3 regions of the Microbulbifer sp. CAU 1566 genome follow, and region 1 is predicted to be linked to each of the others. Evidence: predicted binding sites of a transcription regulator. Region 1 holds the regulator's gene; each other region holds the start of a gene.

Evidence for each region. The regulator PhoB, encoded in region 1, activates phosphate uptake and scavenging genes when phosphate is short. The targets are predictions, from matches to a motif close to TGTCATAAANNTGTAACA.
Region 2: a site for PhoB is predicted at 2,078-2,095, ahead of M0G74_RS02935 (ethylbenzene dehydrogenase-related protein). Genes of this name have one in related genera too.
Region 3: a site for PhoB is predicted at 1,875-1,892, ahead of M0G74_RS07205 (DUF2170 family protein). Genes of this name have one in related genera too.

What each region holds. Positions count from the first base shown of each region.
Region 1 covers NZ_JALNMG010000004.1:229,068-232,343, reverse strand. Annotated here, with positions in the region: gene phoR (phosphate regulon sensor histidine kinase PhoR) at 1-1,130, opposite strand, end outside; gene phoB (phosphate regulon transcriptional regulator PhoB) at 1,361-2,065, opposite strand; gene ubiA (4-hydroxybenzoate octaprenyltransferase) at 2,196-3,089, opposite strand; gene M0G74_RS11900 (chorismate lyase) at 3,108-3,276, opposite strand, start outside.
Region 2 covers NZ_JALNMG010000001.1:696,768-700,043, forward strand. Annotated here, with positions in the region: gene M0G74_RS02930 (TonB-dependent siderophore receptor) at 1-1,922, opposite strand, end outside; gene M0G74_RS02935 (ethylbenzene dehydrogenase-related protein) at 2,144-3,276, shown strand, end outside.
Region 3 covers NZ_JALNMG010000002.1:479,513-482,788, reverse strand. Annotated here, with positions in the region: gene M0G74_RS07220 (bifunctional 2',3'-cyclic-nucleotide 2'-phosphodiesterase/3'-nucleotidase) at 1-1,059, shown strand, start outside; tRNA gene M0G74_RS07215 (tRNA-Arg) at 1,312-1,388, opposite strand; gene M0G74_RS07210 (DUF6471 domain-containing protein) at 1,497-1,784, opposite strand; gene M0G74_RS07205 (DUF2170 family protein) at 1,919-2,323, shown strand; gene M0G74_RS07200 (PspA/IM30 family protein) at 2,320-3,015, shown strand; gene M0G74_RS07195 (ion channel) at 3,106-3,276, shown strand, end outside.

The DNA of each region.
Region 1 (3,276 bases):
CGCTCGGTCAGGCGCGGGATATGCAGGGAATCAATACCGATACCGGAATCCTTCACCGAAAAATGCCCGCCCGCCGCGTCCACCTGCCAGCGCAACTCGATAGGCCCGCCATCCGGGCTGTACTTCACCGCGTTGAACGCCAGATTGGCAAAGGCGCTGTGCAGCTCACCGGCATCTCCGGTAATGGTGCAATCCTCATCAAAATGCACCGAGATATCGTGGCGCTTACCACTCAGCGAACGCGCCTCACCGGCCACCCGCTCCATCAACTCCCGCACCGAAACCTTGTCCCGGCCGCTGTCGCGCTCCGAGGTTTCCAGCCGTGCCAGCAACAGCAGATCATTCACCAGGCTGGTCATACGCACCGTCTGCTCGCTCATCTGCCCCAGCGGCCGCTCCCAATTGCGCGGCGCCTGGCCGCTGAGCTGCAGGGTCTCCAGATAGCCCGCAATCACCGTCAGTGGTGTGCGCAACTCGTGGGAAACATTCGCCACAAAATCCCGCCGCATCTGTTCCAGGTTATGCAATCGCGTCACATCCCGCACAATCACCAGCGCCTCATCCTGGCCGAAACGGGTGACCTCCATCTGTAAAATACGCGAATCGTCCCCCGGCGCCGGCAGTGTAATCGGCTCCTGAGACCCGCCGCGCCGCCCCGACATCCGCTGATAGATATGCTCCACAAAGCGCGGGTCGCGCACAAAATTCACCAGCGGCTGGCCCGCATCGTCCGTCTGCAGCCGCAACATCTGTCCCGCTGCCGGATTCCACCAGGCCAGATTGCCCTCATCTTCCAGCGCCACGATCCCCTCGCGCAGTGCACTGGTACTGTCCTGCACCCGGCGTAGCATCGAGTGGAGCTTCTGCTTCTCTTTGCGGTGGCGGCGCTGCATGCGATAGAAATCGTCGGAAATATCCCCCCAGACCCCGAAACTGGTGGGCGCCGGGCCGCGGCGGCCATTGGAGAGCCAGCGATCGAACTGGTTCTGTTGCCAGAGCAACCAGAAGAGGTAAACGGTGAGGCCGGAACAGAGTGCCAGCCACCAGTGGCCGGTGGAAAAACCGAAAATCGTGGTGCCGAGGGCGATGACGATAAAACGCGAGAACTCGCCAATACTGCGATCGAGCATGATGGTTGGGCCATCTAGGTAAAAGGGCGAAGTCGGCGCTACTTGATTCGTAGTGCCGAACTGTAAGCGAAGGTCGGGCGGCGGGTATGGGTTTTTGAAAGCGTCGGCGACAGGGATGTCGCCGACGCAGCGTACAGGGACGTATTCACAGCGGTTTCAAAAACCCATACCCGGTGCTCGACCGCCACAAGACTCTCTACAGAGTCATCAAAAACGAACGCGGGATAGGATTACACCCTTTCCACTGTCTGTACAGAAAAGCGGTAACCGGTGCCGCGCACTGTCTGGATATAGCGCTCGTGGCCATCGACGGTGAGCGCCTTGCGCAGGCGACGGATATGCACATCCACAGTGCGCTCCTCCACATACACATTGCCACCCCAGACATGGTCCAGCAGCTGAGTGCGGGTATAGGCGCGTTCCTGATGCGACAGGAAAAAGGTCAGCAGGCGAAACTCCGTCGGCCCCATATCCACCGGATTGCCATTGATCGTCACCCGGTGACTGATCGGATCCAGCACCAGACCACCCGCCGTCAATGGCTCCTCCGGCGTGCTCGGCCCGGCGCGGCGCAACACCGCCTTCAGGCGCGCCACCAGCTCGCGGGGAGAAAACGGCTTGGTGATGTAATCATCGGCGCCGGTCTCCAGCCCCTTGATCTTGTGATCCTCCTCACCCTTCGCGGTCAGCATAATGATCGGCAGCGAAGACGTCAGTTCATCCCGCTTCAGGCGGCGGGCCAGCTCAACCCCGGACACATCCGGCAGCATCCAGTCCAGCAGAATCAGGTCCGGCTTCTCATCGATCACCAGCGCGTGGGCCGCCTGGGCATTTTCCGCCTCCAGGCAGCGGTAATCCGCCATCTCCAGGGCTATTCGCAACATGTCCCGGACCGGGGCCTCGTCGTCGACTATGAGAATCGTCTTGCTATGCATCTGGCTGCCATACCCTAGCTATTTTGTTGTCACTCAATGGACATATCTTAGAGTGGCCATTTAACGTCACTTTAATGACAAATATATGACAGGCGTTCGTGAATCCCGGCTGGAGAGCAAGCGCAGGCGGTTAGTTGACAAGATAGTGGAAGAAAATTCCCGCAAAAATCGCAGCGCCGACCCAATTGTTGTTCAGGAACGCGGTAAAACAGGGATCCCTTTCCCGGTCGCGGATCAGCCACTGCTGGTATCCAAACAGCCCCGCCGCCACCGCAACCCCCGCGTAGTAGTGGCCACCCAGGTCGGCGCGGCCCGCCAGCATCAGCAGTGCCACAATTACCATCCCCTGCAGGCAGGCGGTCATCATCCGGTCCATGTCGCCGAACAGAATTGCGGTGGATTTGACCCCGATTTTGAGGTCATCGTCCCGGTCCACCATGGCATAAAAGGTATCGTAGGCCACTGTCCACAGCAGGTTGGCGGTAAAGATCAGCCAGGCAGTGGCCGGTATCTCGCCGGTGACCGCGGCAAAAGCCATGGGGATCCCCATACTGAAGGCCGCGCCCAGTACTACCTGCGGCAAGTGGGTATAGCGTTTGGCAAACGGATAGCAGAAGGCCAGCGCCAGCGCGGGCAGCGACATGAGAATGGTCAGCGTGTTGGTGGTCAGTACCAGCAGGAAGGCCAGTAGCATCAAACCGGCAAACAGCATCAGGGCGCCCTTGGGAGTGGCGGCACCGGTCGCCAGTGGACGCTGGTTGGTGCGCTTGACGTGCCCGTCGATCCTGCGGTCGGCAAAGTCGTTGATCGCGCAGCCGGCCGCGCGGGTCAGGATGACGCCGAGGGTGAACACCGCAAACAGGTGTAGTCCGGGCCAACCTTTGGCGGCGATCCACAGCGCCCACCAGGTGGGCCAGAGCAACAGCAGTGAGCCGATGGGGCGATCGAGCCGGGCCAGCTGCCAGTACGGCAGGGCTGCGGGCCAGTGTTGTCCGATTTGCGCACTGATTTGTTGGCTGATCATTTGCATCGGGTTTCCGGTTCAGGCCAAAGGCGGTGTCTGGGGATTGAAACTGTTGAGAAAGGTCTCCGCAACCAGCAGCGGTTTGTCGTGCAGCCAGAAAGTGGAGCGGCGGCCCCAGGCGGTCGGTTCTTCACCGGTTAGTTCCGCCAGCTGGCAGCGGGGATTGCGGGCGAGCCGGTTGAGGACA
Region 2 (3,276 bases), on a different contig from region 1:
TGCATCCGCGAAATATCATCCTGCCAGTTAAGACCACCACCGACTTTCAACGCGTCCAGCATGGGCGGACGGTAGCTCGCATACAAACGCACCGTCTGGGCCGGGATAAAGTCGCGGTCGAGACCATTGTCCGCAGTATTATCGATATTCACCTTGGCGTAGCTGAATTCCATATTGAGGCCATCGGCGAGCTGGCCGCTGACAGTCAGATCAAAGCCGTCGCTGTCGTAATCGCGGCCTTCGTAGTAGTCGATCAGGATCTGGTCGTTGTCCGGGTCTGGCACCTGCCCGGCAAATTCCGCCACATTGTTCTGCTGGGTCTGGTAGTAGGCCAGGGTTGCCATCAGCTTGCCTTCCAGGAACTGTGCCTTAACACCTACTTCGTCGTTCACCCCTTCGGTGGGGTCGATGAAGGTCAGGTCCCGGGCGACATCGTCCTGGGCAGCGAAAGTTTCAGCGTGGCTGGCGTACAGGGAGTAGTTGTCGTTAATCCGATACACCACACCCGCGTATGGAAGCACCTTGCCATCGACCTCGGTGAGCTTGCTGGTGCCATAACCGGTACCTTCGGCTTCCCAGTTCACCATGCGCGCGCCGCCCACCAGGCTCAGGGCGTCGATCACACGAAAGCGCGTAGCGGCAAATACGGCGCTCTGTGCTTCATTGAAGTCACTACCCGTCAGGCCGTCGGTAAATACCGGCTTGACCGGAGTCTGGCCATTCCACTGGGTGAAATCACCGATCCAGGGGAAGCCATTGGTGTAATCGTACAGGGACACTTCTTCAGTGGCGCCCTCGGACCAGTTATATCCGAACAGTAAATCGTGCTCGCGCCCAAGCAGGTTGTAGGTGCCGGAAACACGCAGGTCAAACACATCCCGTTTGGCATCCAGGGTATAACCACTGGCGTAGCCGATCAGGCCTTCGTCGGTACCGCGATCTGGCAGGCTGTACATGTACAGCAGTTCGCTGTCGCCTTCGACATCTGCAGTGCTGTAGTAGCCTTTAACTTCCCAGCCATTGGCCAGTTGGTGCTTCAGCTCGGCGAAAACTTCCTGCTCGATATTGTCCCAGTAGGCCCACTCGGCAGAGGTCGAGGCAGACACATCGTAATCGGTGGCGGAGCCATCGGAGTACACCAGTGGCAGGGCTCCCCACAGCGGGCTGTCTGCCAGGCTCGCCTGATAGCTGGCACCCAGGGTCAGCAGGGTGGATGCACCCAGGTCTTTTTCCAGCACACCGTAGGCCACGGATTTGTCCATAGCGTAGAAGTCCAGGTGAGACTCCTTGTCTTCCTTGGTCAGCACCAGACGGCCGCGCAAGCCATCGCTGAGGGTGCCGGCGATGTCGCTCTCAAGACGCAGACTGCTCCAGGAGCCGACGATAGCGCTGAACGACATTTGCAGGTCATCGGTAGGACGCTTGCGCACCATGTTGACCGTGGCAGAAGGGTTGCCCGCGCCGCTCATCAGGCCGTTGGCACCGCGCACTACTTCGATACGTTCGTAGATCGAGGTGTCGGTCTCACCGCTGCGGTTGCCGTAGGTTGACGGCAGGCCGACGCCGTCAACCTGGAAGTTGGTCACGTCAAAGCCGCGGGAGGAGTAGTAAGTGCGATCCGTCTCCACACTCTCGACCTGAATGCCGGGCACTGCCAGCAGCGCGTCGTTCAGGTTGTACAGGTTGAAATCGTCGAGCTGGGTACTGCCAATCGCGGAGACGGACTGAGGGGTGTCCATGATCGACAGACCGAGGCCGGTAGCGGTGTCCATATCCTCGACCAGGTAAGAATCCACCTGCTCGCCGACTACCTCGACATTCTCGAGCTTGTCAGACTTCCCTTCCGCGGCGATGGCGGCATTGGCCGCGGTGAGAGCGACCGCCAGCACAGAGCTGGCAAACAGGTGTTGCGTGGATGGCATGTTCGAGTCCCCAGAATTACCCCTTGAATTTGGGGCGCGAGTCTAGGGACAGAACCATGCGAATGCAACCAATTATCATTTAGATTAATGGAGATTAGGAGTAGGCGCGGATAATTTGACCGTAATGTGCACCCGTTCGTCCCACCGGTCGTCCATGTCATCAAACTGCCACCGCGCCAACTTAACCTCGCACGCTTTTACACCATGATTCGGGGGAACCGGTGGCCGCCAACCGCAAAAGCCTGCGCTGGATACTGCTGCACACCTGCGCCGCAGCTGCGCTGCTGTGCAGCCTGTTGACCGGACTGCGTATCGCCAGCCTCACCCGCCCGCAGGTAAGCCTGTTTGAAGAACTGTTGCCCCAGGGCGGGGTCATCCAATGGCACTTCGTCAGCGCCGTGGTGTTTTCACTGGTAGTGATTGCTTACATCGCCTATCGCGTATTTCCCAGTAATGCCCACCGGACTGCCGGCACAAATTCCACCGACAGTAAAAAGGCCCGTGGCCTACACTGGCCCGGCTGGCACCGGGCAATCATTCGCGCCGGTTACCCGCTGCTGGGTTTGTCACTGCTCAGTGGTTGGCTGCTCTTTTACGGTTGGGGAAATTGGGGAATCGGGCTGAACCCGCGGGACTGGCACTTCCTCGCGGCCCTCGGCGCCCTGCTCTATCTACTGCTCCACGCCGGACTGTATCTGGCGCGCTGGGGGCGACAGTCCCTGGCACTGGTCGCCATCCCCAGGCCCGGCCATCGCTCCCGGCACCGGCAATGGATCGGCGGCGCATTGCTCGGGATTGCTGTACTGGTCTTCACCGCCACCTGGCTTTTAACCAGTCAGCAAAGCCAGTTCCGGCTTGCAGTCACCGCTATACCACTGCTCGACCCGGATCACGCGCCCATAGAGATTGACGGCAACGCGGACGAGCCGCAGTGGCAAATGGCAATGCCCATTACTGTCTACACCGATGGCGGTGCCAACTTTGACGAAGGCGCCACCGAAGTCACCCTGCGGGCACTCAGCAACGGCGAGGAATTTTATCTATCGGCCCGCTGGCGCGACGACAGCCAAAGCCTGGTGCACCTGCCGTTGCTGAAAACAGCACAGGGCTGGGAAGTACAACAACAAGGCTTCCACAATTTTGACGAGACCCGTTTCTACGAAGACAAATTCGCGGTACTGCTTTCTTCCAGCTGCGCCTTTGCGGCCGCGGGTACCGCGCACCTGGGGCGCAAGCCGCTGGCCGAGCGCCCCGCCAACTGGCACGGCAAGGGGTACCACTACAGTAGCGACGGGCAATTGCATGACCTGTGGCACTGGAAAGCGGTGCGCACCAACGACATGTACCTGGCGGA
Region 3 (3,276 bases), on a different contig from region 1:
GGCAGCCACCTCGGGGTGATCGACCTGGTGCTCGATTATGATATCGATGCCGACACCTGGGTGATTGTTGAAAGCGCAGTGTCCACGCCGGCGATCTTTGCCGACAACGCAGCTGCGGTCGAGGCCGATGCGAACCTGGTAGCGATGCTGGCGGCTGACCACCAGGCGACCATTGATTACATGAACCAACCCATCGGCGAGTCCACCGACGATATTTTCAGCTTCCTGGCGCTGGTGAAGGATGATCCATCGGTGCAGATCGTCAGCGATGCCCAGAAGACGTATGTTGAAAAGCTGATTGAAGGAGATGTGAACCTGCAGCATCTGCCGGTACTCTCGGCGGCTGCGCCTTTTAAAGCCTGTACCCGAGATGGCATCTGCGCAGATGAGAGCAGTTTCACCCTGGTTTCCAAGGGGGAGCTGAAAGTGAAGAACGCTGCCGACCTCTATCTGTACCCCAATACCCTGATGGCGGTAAAGGTAACCGGTGCTGAGCTGGTTCAATGGCTCGAGTGCTCGGCTTCCCAGTTTAACCAGATTGATACCAATTCCAGCGCGCGCCAGGAACTGGTGAACTTCAGCGGTTTTCCCACCTACAACTTTGATGTCATGGATGGCGTGACCTACCAGATTGATGTCACCCAGCCCGCGCGCTACGACCGCGACTGCGTGAAGATCAGTGATGGCAACCGTATTGTTCAGCTCCAGTATCAGGGCGAGCTAGTGGCGGAAGGCGACGAATTCTTGGTTGCGACGAATAATTACCGCGCGGGTGGGGGCAAATTTGCCGGCACAGGTGGCGAGCACATCGTTATCGAATCCCCGGATGAGAACCGCACGGTATTGTCCAATTACATCAAAGAAAATAGCCCGGTAACGCCTACTGCCGACGGCAATTGGTCTTTTGCACCGATTGAGACTGCGGTTGATCTTCAGGTTGTATTTCGGGTACCGAATACCGATCGGGCTGGGAACTTTGTTGCCACCCAGGCGCCCGAGGCTACGTTCCTTGAGGCGAATGAAAACAATGAGGCGGTCTACGAGCTGAACCTTCAGTGAATGGTCGGAGAAAGATGGGTAAGGTCCGTTCCTGCTGGTTCGGACCTTTTATTCTTTAGGGCGAGGGCAGCTGGGCAGTAGGGCAGTCGGGGAGGATGGACTCAAAAAACACTAAGGTGTTTTTTGACCCTGCGGGCTCGCTCTGCTCGGTCTTAACTCGCTTTGCGAGTTAATCGAACCCGGGAGTTTCTCACCCGACCAAGAGCGCCATACAAAAAAGGCCCGATCCTTGCGGATCGGGCCTTTTTTGTATGGCGCGCTCGGGAGGATTCGAACCTCCGACCGCTCGGTTCGTAGCCGAGTACTCTATCCAGCTGAGCTACGAGCGCGTTGGGAGGCGAACAATACGGATCGTAGTGGATCAGGTCAAGTAAATTTTCAGAAAATTCTTAAAAATCAGCCGGTTATCCCGGGGCAGGGGCCGCGGCAGGATTTCATCATTGTTTTTGCAATTCTCGCGTCTGCTTGAGAATATCGGTCAGCGCACCACCCTCGACCCCGAGCACATCGAGAATCGCGATAAACAGGTCGGCAGAAAACATGCATTTGCTGACTTTGCTGCGAAGATTTTCCGGGGTAACGGTGATTCCCCGTTCTGCAAGGGCATCCGCGAGGTCGTTGTAGCGCACGTTTTTCAGCGCCATAGAGGCGCGTATGTAACGGGCAGTGGCCTGCTTGTAGGGGGTCAGGGCGCGGTGGTTATCGAGGCTTTGCTTGTGATCCATAGTGTCCTCTCCGATTTGTTGCTCATAATAACTGTATGTGTCTTATTTGCAACAAAAGTGCTTGATAGGCATTGACCGCCAAATTTTTACTGTTATATTTGTGACTCATATTCCACATCAACAAGGGAGTTGAAATGACCTGGAACAATGAAAACCTGCGCCAGCTGGCCGAGCAGCATCCTGACTGGGTGGTCGAGGCGGAGGGCGATTGCCTGAGTGTTTCCAATGATGAAGGCGTCGATGCCTTTGTTTATGTGGGCGAGCGGCAGATCGTAGTCGAAAGCATCCTGTTTCCTGTCAGCCAGGTAGAAGATGCGGCGGCACTGAACAAGTTGATCTTGCAGACGCACCAGCTGGTGCCGCTGACCACCGTGGCGATCAAGAATATCGGTGGTGAAGAATACTACGTTGCCTTCGGTGCGCTATCCGTCTCCAGTAAAGACGAAGTCGTGATTGAAGAAATTGAAACCCTGTTCGGCAACGTGGGCGATTTCCTGGATTTGTACTCAGCACATTTTGAACTGGAGGGCGTAGCATGAGCCTGAAAAAACTTTGGACCGCTCTGCGCGGTGCGGTAAATGAAGGTACCGAAGCCATTGCCGACAGCCAGTCTCTGCGCATCCTGGATCAGGAACTGCGCGATGCAAAAACCGAGCTGAAAGCCTGTGATGAAAACCTGACCAAAATCATGGCCAAGCGCAAGCTGGCTGAGAACAAGGCGAGTGCACTGCAGGCGGATATCGACAACTACACCAACCATGCCATCGCGGCCAGCGAGAAGGGCGACGAGGCCTTGGCGATTGAGTGTGCTGAGCGTGTTGCGGACCTGGAGTCCCAGCTGGAGATGGAGCAGAGCATTCTGCAGGGTTTCAAATCTTCCGAGACGACCCTGAAGAGCAATATCTCCAAGGCCAAGGCCAATGTGCGCCGTATGGAGCAGCAGATCGACCAGATTAAAGCGACCGAGTCTGTGCAGAAGGCTCAGGTAGCGGTGTCTTCCCGTCATATGGGTGCCAACAGCAAGGTGAAAACCGCGCTGGATAGCATGGAACGTATCAAGGCCAAGCAGCAGCAGCGCGCGGCTGAATTGGAAGCGGCGGAAGAGCTGGCCACGGAAGAGAGTGGCTCTAGTCTGGACGCCAAACTGAAGCAAGCCGGCATTACGCCCGGTGGCCAGGTAAATGGTAGCGACAAGCTGGCGCAGCTGCTGGCCAAACGTACCCAGGCTTAAGGCATGGTTTTGTATAAAGTGCGACGCCTTTTGGCGTCGCTTTTTATTAGGGCCTCAGGAACGACGGTCATTCTCGCCTCGGCAATTTATGTGCTGGGCAGCTACCTGCTGCTTTCACTTGCCGGAGAGGCGGACATCACCGCGCCGGAGAATTTCTTCTACTGGCTGGTGGTGACTGCCTCTACTGTGGGCTACGGCGATTTTTCGCCGGGCACACCAATGGGTAAGTTGGCCGTCAGTCTCTGGGTTATCCCCCTTGGC